2 linked regions of the Caldimonas brevitalea genome follow. Each later gene encodes a partner of the first gene's protein in a complex. Links are inferred from orthologs where the notes say so. Each region holds a gene or a part of one and is shown on either strand. Other genes may lie near its edges.

The links. Proteins that work in one complex are often made in the same cells at the same time.
Region 2: the proteins of AAW51_RS14470 (region 1) and AAW51_RS06730 are in contact, whole or in part, in a cryo-EM structure (PDB 9GE8), measured with the Escherichia coli proteins. The link is inferred for Caldimonas brevitalea from one-to-one orthologs.

What each region holds. Positions count from the first base shown.
Region 1 is NZ_CP011371.1:3,363,980-3,371,413, forward strand. What follows is about bases 2,032-5,012. They hold AAW51_RS14470 (ABC transporter ATP-binding protein), read right to left. Parts: upstream 3,874-5,012; coding sequence 3,190-3,873; downstream 2,032-3,189. Other genes in these bases: AAW51_RS14460 (SIR2 family NAD-dependent protein deacylase), read right to left, coding at 2,032-2,410; rlmB (23S rRNA (guanosine(2251)-2'-O)-methyltransferase RlmB), read right to left, coding at 2,415-3,146; AAW51_RS14475 (arylesterase), read left to right, coding at 3,857-4,531; phbB (acetoacetyl-CoA reductase), read right to left, coding at 4,593-5,012. Also shown: AAW51_RS14445 (glycerophosphodiester phosphodiesterase), read right to left, coding at 1-474; AAW51_RS14450 (hypothetical protein), read right to left, coding at 554-895; upp (uracil phosphoribosyltransferase), read right to left, coding at 910-1,542; more of AAW51_RS14460, read right to left, coding at 1,652-2,031; more of phbB, read right to left, coding at 5,013-5,330; AAW51_RS14485 (acetyl-CoA C-acetyltransferase), read right to left, coding at 5,435-6,613; phaC (class I poly(R)-hydroxyalkanoic acid synthase), read right to left, coding at 6,661-7,434.
Region 2 is NZ_CP011371.1:1,537,597-1,545,142, forward strand. What follows is about bases 2,726-5,818. They hold AAW51_RS06730 (ABC transporter permease), read left to right. Parts: upstream 2,726-3,051; coding sequence 3,052-5,586; downstream 5,587-5,818. Other genes in these bases: AAW51_RS06725 (dioxygenase family protein), read right to left, coding at 2,726-2,871. Also shown: AAW51_RS06715 (adenosine deaminase), read left to right, coding at 1-809; AAW51_RS06720 (BMP family ABC transporter substrate-binding protein), read left to right, coding at 890-2,011; more of AAW51_RS06725, read right to left, coding at 2,026-2,725; AAW51_RS06735 (GGDEF domain-containing protein), read left to right, coding at 5,843-6,562; AAW51_RS06740 (MinD/ParA family protein), read left to right, coding at 6,567-7,376; AAW51_RS06745 (M48 family metalloprotease), read left to right, coding at 7,462-7,546.

The DNA.
Region 1 (7,434 bases):
GATCTGGAACTGACCGTTGTAGCGCTGATCGCGATCGGCCATCGGCTGCTTCGCGCGCAGCGTGCGGATCTCGTCGAGCGTGAAGTCGGACGCGAAATAGCCTTCCTCTTCGACGCCGTCGACGACACGCTTGCGCTTGCGATCGGCGAACTCAGGGCGGCTGGCGACGTCGGTGGTCGCAGTGATGTTGGGCTCGTGGCGGGCAATCAACCTGCCGTCGCGCGTCGACACGAGGTCGGGTTCGATGTAGTCCGCGCCCATCTCGATGGCACGCGCATACGCTTCGAGCGTGTGCTCCGGCAGGTAGCCGCTGGCACCCCGGTGGCCGATCACGAGCGGGCGCGAGGCGGCCGGCTGCTCCGGCAGGGGCTGGTTGCCGCCCTCGCCGGCGTTGTCGTCGTCACCGCCGCCGCAGGCGGCGAGTGCGACGGCGGCGACCAGCGAGACGATCTGCAGCTTCGACTTGAACACCATGGTTCCTCGTTCTGGTGAGAAACCGGCAGTGTGGCGCGCTGGCGTGACAGCGGTTTGACGTGAGGCGCGTCGTGCCGTATCAGCGCGGGCTTTCGTAGAACACGTAGTTGGTGGCGAAGTCGCCGATCTCGAAGTACACCCGCTTCTCGCCGTCGTCGACCTGCCCGTTGAGGTTTTCGTCCAGCACGCCGTAGCCGAACCGGTACGACCTCGGCACGTTGTCGGTGGTGCCCATCGCGGTGCTCATCTTGTCGATCTTCAGGAAACGACGGACCAGTTTGTCACCGGCATAGACCTCGAGTACACCGTTGGTCCCGGTCCAGTTCTGAATGTCGCGGCGCCACTGGTTCTGCTGCTCCTGGGTGCAGCCGGCGAGCGCGATCAGCGTCACCAGGCTCGCCACGGTGGTACGGTGCTTCATCATTGTTCGCCTCCTCACTCCTGCTTGGTGCCGAAGATCTTGTCGCCCGCATCGCCCAGCCCCGGGATGATGTAGCCGTTCTCGTTCAGATGATGATCCACCGCGGCGGTCCAGCAGCGCACCTCGGGGTGCGCCCGGTCGAGGGCCTGCACCCCCTCGGGCGCGGCCACCAGCACCAGCGCGCGGATGTCCTGGCAGCCCTTGCGTTTGAGCAGGTCGACCGTCGCAATCATCGAGCCCGCGGTGGCGAGCATCGGGTCGATGATGAGCGCGGTGCGCGCCGCGAGATCACCGACGAAGTTCTCGAAATAGTGCTCGGGCTGCAGCGTGTCGTGGTTACGCGACAACCCGACCACGCTGATCTTGGCGTTGGGGATCATGTCGAGCACGCCGTCGAGCATGCCCAGGCCGGCGCGCAGGATGGGGACCACCGTGACCTTCTTGCCGCGGATCTGGTCGACCTCGGTCGGCCCGCTCCAGCACTCGATGGTGGTCTTCTCGAGCGGAAAGTCGGCGGTGGCCTCGTAGGCCAGCAGACGCGCCACCTCGGCCGTCAGCTCCCGGAACTTCTTGGTCGAGATGTCGACCTCGCGCATCAGACCGACTTTGTGTTTGACGAGGGGGTGCTTGACTTCGATGACGGGCATGGTGGTGTGCTGCGCCGCCGCGGCAGCGCCAGCGTCGATGGGACAGACAGAGATGGCAGTGTAGCGGGCCGGCCCGACGGGCACCGAGCGCCCTCGCTGCCCGAGCGGCTCAGGTCAACAGCAGGGGCAAGCCGTGTGCGGCCGTGTCGCGCAGCACCAGATGGGCGGTGTCGTCCAGTTCGCTGGGCTGCGGGTTCAGCACCACCACCTTGGCGCCCGCCTGCCGGGCCAACAGCGGCAAGCCGGCCGCTGGGTAGACGGCGCCCGAGGTCCCGACCACCAGCATCACGTCGCAGTCGTTCGCCGCATCTTCGGCCGCCTGCAACGCCTGCCCCGGCAGGGCCTCGCCGAACCAGACCACGCCGGGCCGCACCCGGTTGCCGCAGGTCTCGCAATGCGGCGGCCGCCCGGGCGTCGCGGTGCTCGTGTCGCAGGGCGGCTGGCCGCCTTTCCAGCGTGGGCAGGGGTCGAGCCAGCGGTCGACGAACAGGCCGCCATGGAGGCACACCACGTCATCGCTGCCGGCACGCTGGTGCAGATCATCGACGTTCTGCGTGATCAGCGTCATGCGCCCGGGATGTCGCCGCTGCCACTCGGCCAGTGCCACATGCCCGCCATTCGGCTGTGCCTGGGCCACGCCTTCACGACGGGAGGCATACCAGTCCCAGACCAGTTGCGGGTCGGCGCGGTAGCCGGCTTCGGTGGCCAACTGCTGTGGATCGAACCGAGCCCACATCCCGCCCAGCGCGTCCCGGAAGGTGGGCACGCCGCTTTCCGCGGACATGCCGGCACCGGTCGACACGCACAAGCGCCGCGCCTGCGCGATCCACTCGCGGGCGGTGTCGAGGTCAGCGTTCGTGATCGTCATGGCCTCAGCCGCGCTGGCGCAGCGCTTCGTAGAGACAGATGCCACTGGCCACCGAGACGTTGAGGCTCTCGACGGCGCCACGCATCGGCAGCTGCACCAGCTCGTCGCAGGTCTTGCGCGTCAGCTGCCGCATGCCGGTGCCCTCGGCACCCAAAACCAACGCCAGCGGCCCCTTCAGCTCGACTTCATACAAAGTCTTGGGCGCATCGTCGGAGGTGCCGACCACCCAGATGTTGCGCTCCTTCAGCTCGTTGAGCGTGCGCGCGAGGTTGGTCACCATGAAGTACGGCATCGTCTCGGCTGCACCGCTGGCGACCTTGGCGACGGTCGCGTTGATGCCGGCCGCATGATCCTTCGGCGCAATCACAGCATGTGCGCCCGCGCCGTCGGCCACCCGCAGGCAGGCGCCGAGGTTGTGCGGGTCGGTCACGCCGTCGAGCACCAGCAACAAAGGCGGCTCGGTCACGGCGTCGAGCAAGTCGTCGAGCGACTTGATGTGCGGCACCGGCTCGACCTTGGCGACCACCCCCTGGTGGCGCTGGCTGCCGCACAGCTTGTGCAAACGCTCGTCGTCGCTCTCCACCAGCCGCACGCCCGCCTCCTCGGCCCGGGCGGCGAACTGGCGCATGCGCTGGTCGCGCCGCGAGGCATCGACGTAGACCTCGTGGATGGTCTGGGGCGCCGTCTTCAGGCGCACGGTCACGGCGTGAAAGCCGAACAAAATCTTGGCGGTCATTGAGTAAGCTCCGGGCTGCGCACCGTGGTGCGAGCACCTTCGGTCATGCCGCGATGGTAGCCGCGACCCGGCCGGCCTCGATGCGGATCTGCCGGTCGCAGCGGCCGGCGATGCCGCGGTCGTGTGTCACCAGCACCAGGGTGGTGCCGCGCTCGCGGTTCAGGTCGAACATCAGCTCCATCACCTTTTCGCCGGTCGCGAAGTCGAGGCTGCCGGTGGGCTCGTCGGCCAGCAACACGGCCGGCTCGACCACAAACGCCCGGGCCAGCGCCACCCGTTGCTGCTCGCCGCCCGACAGCACCCGCGGGTAGTGACCCAGGCGCTCGCCCAGGCCGACCCGCCGCAACATCTCGGTGGCGGCCTTGCGCGCGTCGCTGCGGCCTTGCAGTTCGAGCGGCAGCATCACGTTTTCCAGCGCGGTGAGGTTGCCCATCAGCTGGAAGCTCTGGAACACGAAGCCCACCTTGGCGGCGCGCAGCGCGGCCCGGGCGTCTTCGTCGACGCTGAACAAGTCGCGTCCGGCCAGCCGCACGGTGCCTCGGGTGGGCGTGTCGAGGCCGGCGATGATGCCCAGCAGCGTGGACTTGCCCGAGCCGGAGGCGCCGACGATGGCGACCGACTCCCTCGGCGCCAGCGAGAAATCGATCTCGTGCAGAATCGTCAGCACGCCCGAGGAATCGTGCACCTGTTTGGTGACACGATCCACAACGATGATGGGTTCACTCATGGTGTTGGAAAGCAGAAGACGTCGCGACTGTATCGCGCTTGCCCTCGCCTGCGCGGCGCTGGGACATCTCCCGGCCCGCGCGGCCGGCAGCGCACCGGCCAAGATCCTCGTCGTGGGCGACAGCCTGTCGGCCGAGTACGGACTGAAGCGCGGCACCGGCTGGGTGGCCTTGCTGACGCAACGCCTGAGCGCGCAAAAAGTGCCGGCAACGGTGATCAACGCCAGTATCAGCGGCGACACCACCTCCGGCGGGCGCTCGCGTTTGCCGGCCTTGCTGAAGCAGCATCGGCCCTCGCATGTGGTGATCGAGCTGGGCGGCAACGACGCGCTGCGCGGCTTGCCGATCCAGATGTCCGAGGCCAACCTGCGCGCCATGACCGAGGCGGCGCAAGCCGCCGGCGCCAAGGTGCTGATCGTCGGCATCCAGCTGCCGCCCAACTACGGCAAGGCCTACGGTGCCAGCTTTGCCGCCATCTTCGAGAAAGTGGCCGAGGAGCGCCGCGCGGCCCTGGTGCCGTTTTTCCTGAAAGGCGTCGCCGACATCCCTGAACCACTGGCGATGTTCCAGGACGACCGCATCCACCCGAACGAAAAGGCGCAGGTTGTCATGCTGGACAACGTTTGGCCCGCCTTGAAGGCGTTGCTCGGCGGGCGTTGAGCCCCGCGACATCACCCGGGGGCGGCGGGCGGCAACGATGCCGCCCCCGCAGCGACCGGGCTCACCCCATGTGCAGCCCGCCGTTGATCGAGAAATCGGCCCCGGTCGCGAAACCGGCCTCTTCCGACGCCACCCACGACACGATGGAGGCAATCTCGTCGGGTGTACCCAGGCGCTTGACCGGGATGGTCGCGACGATCTTGTCGAGCACGTCGGGCTTGATCGCGCGCACCATGTCGGTCCCGATATAGCCCGGGCTGACGGTGTTCACCGTCACGCCCTTGCTCGCCAGTTCCTGCGCCAATGCCATCGTGAAGCCGTGCATGCCCGCCTTGGCCGCCGAGTAGTTGGTCTGGCCGGCCTGGCCCTTCTCGCCGTTCACCGACGAGATCTGGATGATGCGGCCCCAGCCCTTTTCGACCATGTCGCCGACCACCTGCTTGGTGACGTTGAACATGCTGTTCAGGTTGGTGTCGATCACCGCGTCCCAGTCTTCGCGGCTCATCTTCAGGAACATGCGGTCACGCGTGATGCCGGCATTGTTGACCAGCACGTCGATGACCCCATGCTCGGTCTTCGCCTTGGTGAAGGCGGCGACGGTCGAGTCCCAGTCGGCGACATTGCCGACCGAGGCATAGAAGGTGTAGCCCAGTTCCTTCTGCTGATCCAGCCACTTCACATAGTCGCGGCTCGGCCCGCAGCCGGCGATCACCTTGAAGCCATCGCGCGCCAGGCGCTGGCAGATCGAGGTGCCGATACCGCCCATGCCGCCCGTGACGTACGCAATTTTCTGAGTCATGTTCTGCTCCTACTTGAGTTCGTCGTGCCGCCATGGAGCGTCGTGGTAAACAGCGGCGGGGTCCAGCGGTGTTCACCCTCCCCTCCGGCGGCGGAGAAGGAAACTCAGCGCTCGACCGTCAACGCAACACCCATGCCGCCGCCGATGCACAACGAAGCAATGCCTTTGCGGGCGTCGCGCTTCTGCATCTCGTGCAGCAGCGTCACCAGGATGCGACAGCCGGACGCGCCGATCGGGTGGCCAATCGCGATGGCGCCCCCGTTCACGTTGACCTTGCTGGTGTCCCAGCCCATTTCCTTGTGCACCGCGCAGGCCTGCGCCGCAAAGGCTTCGTTGATCTCGAGCAGGTCGAGATCGGCGGGCTTCCAGCCCGCGCGCTCGAGCGCCTTGCGCGACGCCGGCACCGGGCCCATGCCCATGTAGGCCGGATCGAGCCCGGCGCTGGCATAGGAGGCAATCCGGGCCAGCGGCTTCAAGCCCAGTGATTGCGCCTTGGCCGCGCTCATCACCACCACCGCGGCCGCACCGTCGTTGATGCCGGACGCATTGCCGGCCGTCACCGTGCCTGCCTTGTCGAACGCCGCGCGCAAGCCGCCCAGCGCCTCGGCATTGGTCTTGCGATTGATGAACTCGTCGGCGGCGAACACCACCGGGTCGCCCTTTTTCTGCGGGATCGAGACCGGCACGATCTCGTCCTTGAAGCGGCCTGACTCCTGAGCCGCCGCCGCCTTCTGCTGCGACGCCAGGGCCAGCTCGTCTTGCGCCTGGCGTGTGATGTCGTATTGCTTGGCGACGTTCTCGGCGGTGATGCCCATGTGGTACTGGTTGTACACGTCCCACAGGCCGTCGGTGATCATCGAGTCCGTCATCTTCCAGTCGCCCATGCGCTGGCCGTCGCGCGAGCCGAGCAGGACGTGCGGCGCCAGGCTCATGTTTTCCTGGCCGCCGGCGACGACGATCTCGGCGTCGCCGTCGCGGATCGCCTGCACGGCGAGCATCACGGCCTTCAGGCCCGAACCACACACCTTGTTGATGGTCATCGCCGGCACGCTGTTCGGCAAGCCGGCCTTGATCACCGCTTGCCGGGCTGGGTTCTGGCCCACGCCGGCGGTCAGCACCTGGCCCATGATCACCTCGCTGACCTGATCGCCCTGCAGCCCGGCGCGCTTGAGCACCTCGGCGATGACGATGGCGCCCAGCTCTGCCGCCGGGGTCTTGGACAGCGTGCCTCCAAACTTGCCGACCGCGGTGCGCGCGGCGGACACGATGACGATGTCAGTCATGGTCGACTCCTTCTGTACGGGTTGTCTTGAAATGTGGATGGTAGAGATCAGGCCTTCTGCTTCACGTAGCGTCCGGGCGCCGCTTCGATGGGCGGATGGCGGGCGCTGCCGGGGGCTTTCGGTGCGGGTACACGGCGGCCGGCCTGCGGCTCGAGCCAGGCGCTCCATTCGGGCCACCAGCTGCCGGGATGTTCGGTCGCGCCTGCAAGCCAGTCCGCCGCTTCGGCAGGCAAGGCCGCGTTGGTCCAGTAACTGCGCTTTTTCTTGCCCGGCGGGTTGATGACCCCGGCGATGTGGCCGGAGGCGCCCAGAACGAAGCGCTTGTCGCCGCTCAGGAGCGGCACCGAAGCATAGGCGCCGTCCCACGGCACGATGTGATCTTCGCGCGAACCGTAGATGAAGGCCGGCGCGTCGATACGCCCGAAGTCCAGCGGCGCGCCGCAGACCGTCAAGGCACCGGGCTCCTTGAGCTTGTTCTCGAGATAGGCGTTGCGCAAGTACCAGCAGTACATCGGGCCCGGCAAATTGGTGCTGTCGGAGTTCCAGTACAACAGGTCGAACGGGGGTGGCGTCTGCCCTTTCAGGTAGTTGCCGACCACATAGTTCCACACCAGGTCGTTGGGCCTGAGAAACGAGAAAGTGGCCGCCAGTTCCTGCCCGCGCAGCAAGCCGCCGCCCGCCGGGCTTTGCGCGCCGATGCTCATCTCGCGCAGGTGCACCGCCGCTTCGTCGACGAACACGTCGAGCACGCCGGTGTTGCGGAAATCGAGGAATGCGGTCAGCAAGGTGACGCTGCTGGCCGGCTTCTCACCGCGTGCCGC
Region 2 (7,546 bases), 1.8 Mb from region 1 along the record:
TGCTGCTGACCGAGGACGACTTCCACGACATGGCGTGGGCCTATCTGCGGCGGGCGGCGGCCGAGAATGTGCTGCATACCGAGATCTTCTTCGACCCCCAGACCCACACCGCGCGTGGCGTGCCGATGGAGGCCGTCATCCACGGCTTGAAACGCGCGGCCGACCGGGCCGGCGCCGAGCTGGGAGTAAGTGCGCAGTTGATCCTGTGCTTCCTGCGCCACCTGAGCGAGGACGACGCGCTGCAGACGCTGGAGCAGGCCTTGCCCTTGCGCGAGCACTTCATCGGCGCCGGGCTCGATTCGAGCGAGCGCGGCCATCCGCCGGAGAAGTTCGCGCGCGTGTTTGCGCGTTGCCGCGAACTGGGGCTGCGGCTGGTGGCGCATGCCGGTGAAGAGGGCCCGCCCGAATACATCTGGAACGCGCTCGACGTGCTCAAGGTCGAGCGCATCGACCACGGCGTGCGCTGCCTGGGAGACCCGGCGCTGGTGCAGCGCCTGGCGCGGGAGCACATCCCGCTGACGGTGTGCCCGCTGTCGAATGTGAAGCTGTGCGTGTTCGACCAGCTGGGTGCGCACAATCTGGGAGAATTGCTGTCCGCCGGACTGGCCGCCACCGTCAATTCCGACGACCCGGCCTATTTCGGCGGCTACCTCAACCAGAACTACCTCGAGACCTTCGCGGCCTTGCCGCTCGACGCGGGCCACGCCTACACGCTGGCCCGCAACAGTTTCGAGGCGAGCTTCGCCGACCAGGCCGACAAGGCGCGCTGGATCGAGCGGCTCGACGCCACCTTCGAGCAATTCCGGTAGACGTAGCCACGCCACGAGAGAGCAGGCCGCCGCGCCCCAGGCGGCCTGCGTCGACCCACGGGGCCATGTAGAGGACCACCATGTTCAAAAACCTCAGGCACGCCGTGAAGGGGCTGTGCCTTGCGGCCGCGCTGAGCGTCGGCCTCATCCCTGTGGCGCCTGCGGCGCCTGCGGCGTCGGCCCAGGGCAACGCCAAGCCGCCGCTCAAGGTCGGCTTCGTGTTCGTGAGCCCGGTCGGCGAGGCCGGCTGGAGTTACCAGCACAACCATGGCCGGCTGGAGATGGAGCAGCGTCTCGCCGGCCGGGTGGCCACCACGATGGTCGAGAACGTCGCCGAAGGCCCCGAGTCCGAGCGTGTGATCCGCGACCTGGCGCAGCAGGGCCACGGGCTGATCTTCACCACCAGCTTCGGCTACATGGACCCGACACTGAAGGTGGCGGCCGAGTTCCCGCGCGTGACCTTCGAGCACATGGGCGGCTACAAATGGGCCCCCAACGTCGCCACCTACAACGCGCGCTTCTACGAGGGCCGCTACCTGGCCGGCATCGTTGCCGGCCGCATGAGCAAGCGGGGCACGGCCGGCTATGTCGCCGGTTTCCCGGTGCCGGAGGTGGTGCAGGGGATCAACGCCTTCACGTTGGGCATGCGGTCGGTGAACCCCAAGGCCCGGGTGCGGGTGGTGTGGCTCAACAACTGGTTCGACCCCGCACGCGAGCGCGACGCGGCCTTGACGTTGATCCGCCAGGGGGCGGACGTGATCACGCACCACAGCGCGTCGCCGGCGGCGGTGCAGGCGGCCGAGGAGCAGGGCGTGATGAGCATTCCGTACCACAGCGACATGCGGCAGCACGCGCCCCGGGGGCAGCTGACGGCGGTCACCCACCATTGGGGCGACTTCTACACCCGCATCGCACAAGACGTCCTCGATGGCCGCTGGGCGGCCCGACCCGCCTGGGGCGGCCTGAAGGACGGCATGGTGCGACTGGCGCCCTTCAGCCGGCGGGTGCCGGCCGATACGGTCAAGCTGGTGCAGGCCCGTGCGGCAGCGATCTCGTCGGGCGCCTTCCACCCCTTCTCGGGCCGCATCGTCGACAACCAGGGCCGCCAGCGGCAGGCCGCGGGAGTGCTCGATGAAGCGGGCATCGCGACGATGGACTATTACGTCGAGGGTGTGGTGGGTTCCTTCCCCCGCCAGCCCTGACGGACGCGCCCGCCTCAGCCGAGTTCGAGCGCCTCGTGCAGGCGGGCCGCATGCGGCCCGAAGGCATAGGCGTCCATGCCCAGCGCGCCGAGGGTCACCGCGTCGTGCAGGCGCACCGGCGCATGGGCTCGGCCGCCGGCACCGGCCGGGACATAAAAGGGCAGCCAGTGCTCGTCGGTCGGGTGCATCAGCGCCGCGTGCGGCGCTTGCCGGCGGTAGTCGAACAAGGCGTCCCAGTCGCGCGCCTGGCCCCGCTCGTACACCCAGTGCCGGAACGCCGCCGATTCGGGCCGCTCGGGCCCGCCTTCTCCGGCACCCCACGACAGCAGGCGCAGGTTGTGCGTGATGCTGCCGGTGCCGAGCACCAGCACGCCCGTCTCGGCCAGCGGCGCCAGGGCCGCGCCGATCGCGAACTGCGCGTCGGGCGCGGCGTCGGCCACCAGAGACAGCGGCAAGACCGGCACCTCGGGCTCGGGCCACAGGTGCATCAGCGCGGTCCAGATGCCGTGGTCGAGGCCGCCGGCGTCCTGCACCTCCACGCCGACACCGGCCGCGGTCAGGCAGCGTGCGACCTCCGCCGCCAGCGCCGGGGCACCGGGGGCGTCGTAGCGCAGCCGGTAGAGCGCGTCGGAGAAACCGCCGAAGTCGTGCACCGTGTGGTGCCGGGGCGCTGCCAGCAACACCGGCCGGCGTGCCGCGGTGTGGGCCGACACGGCGAGGATCGCGCGCGGGCAGCCGAAACTGGCGTCGAGCGTGCGGCCGAGCCGTGTAAAGAAGGCGCCGGTCGCGCCGGGTTCGAGCGCGATCATCGGCGAGCCGTGCGAGACGAACAACGGGGGGAGGGTGTGGGCGGTCGACATGGTGCAACCATTGCAGCACGCAGGGCCGCACGCGCCATTGCAGCGTCTTGAACGCAGCGTTCAAACGCCCGTGGCGCCGGCCTCGCCACGCCGGGCAGGCCGCAAAGCCCCGGCCCTGGCGGCCGGCGCGTGCATGCGCTACCGTGGGCCCCTGTTGCGATTCCGTACGCCGTCCCCTTCATGTTCACTCCGTCGACCCTCCTGCTCGCCTGGCGTCAGACGCTGCGCGACTTCCGCAGCGGCGAGCTGCGCCTGCTGATCGTGGCCGTGATGCTGGCGGTCGCCGCCTTGACCGCGGTGGGCTTTTTTGCCGACCGGCTGAAGACCGGGCTGGCGCGCGACGCCGGCCAGCTGTTGGGCGGCGACGCGCTGGTGGCCACCGATACACCCACCCCGGCGGCCTTCGTCGAACGGGCGCGCCAGCAGCGGCTCGACACCGCCCACTCGGTGTCTTTCCCCAGCATGGCGCGCGCGCCGGACGAGCGCGGCGGTGCCAGCCGGCTGGTGGCGGTCAAGGCGGTCAGCGCGGGCTATCCGTTGCGCGGGCGGCTGGAAGTGGCCGATGCGGTGGGGGCCGCCGCCCAGGCGGTGCGCAACGGCCCGGCGCGCGGCACCGTGTGGGTCGATGCCGGCGTGCTCGACGCCTTGCAGCTGCGGCTGGGTGACCCCTTGCTGCTGGGCGACGCCCGCTTGCGCATCGCCAAGGTGATCCTGATCGAACCTGACCGTGGCGCCGGGTTCATGAGCTTTTCGCCGCGCGTGATGCTGCACCAGGACGACCTGCCAGCGACGGGCTTGATCCAGCCGGCCAGCCGCGTCACCTATCGTTTGGCCGTGGCGGCGCGCGACGGCGGGCGGCGCGGCGACGTCCAGGCTTTCGTCCAGTGGGCCGAAGCCGAGATCAAGACCGGCAAGCTGCGCGGCGTGCGCGTCGAGTCGCTCGAATCGGGCCGCCCGGAAATGCGCCAAACGCTCGACCGTGCCGAGAAATTCCTCAACCTGGTGGCGCTGCTGGCCGCGCTGCTCGCCGCGGTGGCCGTGGCCATCGCCTCGCGCGACTTCGCCAACCGACACCTCGACGAATGCGCGATGCTGCGGGTGCTCGGCCAGGCGCAGCGCACCATCGCCGCCAGCTACGCGCTCGAATTCTTCGCGGTGGGCCTGTTCGCCAGCGCCCTGGGCATTGCGCTCGGCTATGCGGTCCACCACGGTTTTGTGGTGCTGTTCGCCGGCCTGGTCGAAACCGCCTTGCCGCCGCCCGGCGTCTGGCCGGCCTTGTTCGGGCTGGGGGTCGGCTTGACGCTGCTGTTCGGCTTCGGTTTGCCGCCGGTGCTGCAGCTGTCGCGGGTGCCGCCGCTGCGCGTGATCCGGCGCGACGTCGGCGAACCCAAGGCCGCCTCCGTGCTGGTGCTGGCCGCGGGCGCGCTGGGCTTCGCCGGGCTGTTGCTGGCGGCTTCGTCCGACTGGCTGCTGGGCCTGATCGCGGTGGGTGGCTTTGCGGCCGCGGTGCTGGTCTTCGCGCTGCTGGCCTGGGTGGCGGTGCATGTGCTGCGCCGGGCGGTGCCCGAGGCGCGGGCGCCGCGTTGGCTGGTGCTGGCGACACGCCAGGTGTGCGCACGGCCGGCGTTTGCGGTGCTGCAGGTGTCGGCGCTGTCGGTCGGCTTGTTGGCGCTGGTGCTGCTGGTGCTGCTGCGCACCGACCTGATCGGCAGCTGGCGGGCGGCGACACCGCCCGACGCGCCGGACCGCTTCGTGATCAACATCCAGCCCGACCAGGGCGAAGACTTCCGCCGGCACTTGCAGCAGGCCGGCGTGGCCCGCTACGACTGGTATCCGATGATCCGCGGCCGGCTGGTGGCGATCAACGGGCGCGACATCTCGGCCGGCGACTTTCAGGAAGACCGCGCCAAACGCCTGGTGGACCGCGAGTTCAACCTCAGCCATGCGGCCGAGATGCCGCCGCACAACGAACTCGCTGGCGGCCGCTGGGTGCCCGAGGAGGCCGACGGCCTGAGCGTGGAAGCCGGCCTGGCCGAGACGCTGGGCCTGAAACTCGGCGACCGGCTGCGCTTCGACATCGCCGGCCACCTCAGCGAGGCGCGCATCACCAGCTTGCGCACCGTCGACTGGGCGTCGATGCGCGTCAACTTTTTCGTGATGTTCCCGCAGGCGCAGCTGCCCGATCTGCCCTCGACCTACATCGCCGCCTTCAAGGCGCCGGCGGCGCCGGGGTTCGACGCTGCCCTGAGCCGGCAGTTTCCCAACATCACCAACGTCGACGTGTCGGCCTCGATCGGCCAGGTGCAGCGGGTGCTCGACCAGGTGATCCGGGCAGTGGAGTTTTTGTTCGGCTTCACGCTCGCCGCCGGCCTGGTGGTGCTGTTCGCGGCCGTCGTCGCCACCCGCGAGCAGCGCACCCGCGAGTTCGCCATCATGCGGGCGATGGGCGCCGGCAGTGTCCTGCTCGGGCGGGTGCAGCGTGCCGAGTTGCTCGGCGTCGGCGCGCTCGCCGGCCTGCTGGCCTCGGCCGCGGCGGTCGGCGTTGGCTGGGGCCTGGCCCGCTACGTGTTCGATTTCAGCTGGAGCGCCTCGCCGTGGGTGCCGCTTGCCGGCACCGCCGCAGGGGCCGTGCTGGCGCTGGCGGCCGGGTGGTGGGGGCTGCGCGAGGTGTTGCGCCGACCGGTGGTCGAGACGCTGCGCAAGGCGGCGGCCTGAGGGCGGCGGCCGAGCGGTTGGATCTGCGCAGCGGCCGCGTGTTTTGCGCTGCAGACCGTGCTGCAGTTGCCGATCGCCGCCCGCCCGTGCCGATATTTCCATCCGGCCCCTACAGTTATTCACCGACTGCACCGATAAGGAGCCAACGGGCGTGGCGCCTCCTGTTTTTCGTGGATGCCACCCCGGGGACCGCTGCTAGACTGCGCCGACACTTCTCCTCGATCTGATTGTGGACTTAGCGACTGCCTCCTTCCTCGTGGATCTGCGCAAGCTCCAGCTGGAGCAGGCGCTCACGTTGTTGCAGCAGGGGCGCTATCCGCTGCCGCCGCGGGTCGAAGGCAACGGCGAAGCCTGGCTGCAGGCGGTGCTCGACGGTTTGTGCGACTTGTCGCTGCGCGACGCCCTGACCGGGCTGACCAACCGCCGCCACTTCCGGGCGGTGCTCGAACGCGAGATCGACCGGGTCGCGCGCACCGGCGAATCGGCCTTGCTGTTGATCCTCGACATCGACCATTTCAAGCGCATCAACGACACCTACGGCCATGAGTCGGGCGACCAGGTGATCCAGGCCGTCGGCGTGCGGCTGAGCGACAGCGTGCGCCCGATGGACACGGTGGCGCGCTACGGCGGCGAAGAGTTCGCGATCATGTTGCCCAACTGCCAGCCGACCTTCGGCTCCGCGGTGGCCGAGCGGGTGCGCGTCGCCATCGAGGCGCAGCCGGTGAAGCTGACCTCGGGCCACGAGGTGCACATCACGGCCAGCGTCGGCGGCGCCTATGCGCCGCAGTGGGTGCGGTCGTCGGCGTCGCTCTGGATGGAGCGGGCCGATCTGCAGCTCTATTGCGCCAAGACGGAGGGGCGCAACCGGGTCTGCCTCGAGCAGGCCGCGATCAGCAGCGTCAGTGCGGAAGAAAAAGGCATGCTGTTCGGCCTCGGGGCCCACCACAGCGACGCACAGGATGCGAGCGATGAATGAAGCCATGAAGACCCCTTCCGAGGCGCGCGCTGCCAGCGGTGGCAAGAACGCCTGGGTGCTCGCGGTCACCAGCGGCAAGGGCGGTGTCGGCAAGACCTTCGTCTCGGCCAACCTGGCCGCCGGGCTGGCCAAGCGCGGCCACCGGGTGCTGGTGCTCGACGCCGACCTGGGCCTGGCCAACCTGGACGTGGTGCTCAACCTGTTCCCCAAGATCACGCTGCACGACGTGTTCACCGGCAAGGCGCAGCTCGAAGAGGCCATCCTGGTCGCGCCCGGCGGCTTCTCGGTGCTGCTGGCGGGCTCGGGCCTGGTCGAATATTCGCGTCTCACGCCCGAGGTGCGCGACAAGTTCCAGGCCGTGCTGGCCACGCTCGTGCCGCGCTACGACTATGTCGTGCTCGACACCGGCGCCGGCATCTCCGACGTCGTGCTGTATGCCGTGTCGCTGGCCGACGAGGTGCTGGTGGTGGCGACGCCCGAGCCCACCTCGATGACCGACGCCTACGCCACCATCAAGGTGCTGGCCACGCAACAACGCCGGCGCACGCTGCGGCTGGTCGTCAACCAGGTGGCCAAGCCCGGCGACGGCAAGATCATCGCGCAGCAACTGCAAAACGTGGTCGACCGGTTCGTCTCGACGCCGCAAGGCGAGAGCGTGCGGCTGTCCCTGCTGGGCGACATCCCGAGCGACCCGTCGGTGCGCGAGGCGGTGCAGCGCCGCCAGCTGTTGCTCGAAAGCTTGCCGGGCTCGGCCGCGGCACGGGCCATCCAGGCGGTGGCCGCGCGGGTCGACACGCCCGACGAACGCGGCTGACGAACGCGGCTGACCGCGGCCGCTGCCGGTCTCAGGTGCCGGCCGCTTCCTACAATCCCGGGAAAACGACTCTTGGGAGCCTGCCATGACCGCTGCTGACCGTGACGACGACTTCGGCGCCCGCTTGCGCCGCAACCGCCTGACGCGCCGCGACACGCTGTGGCTGTTCG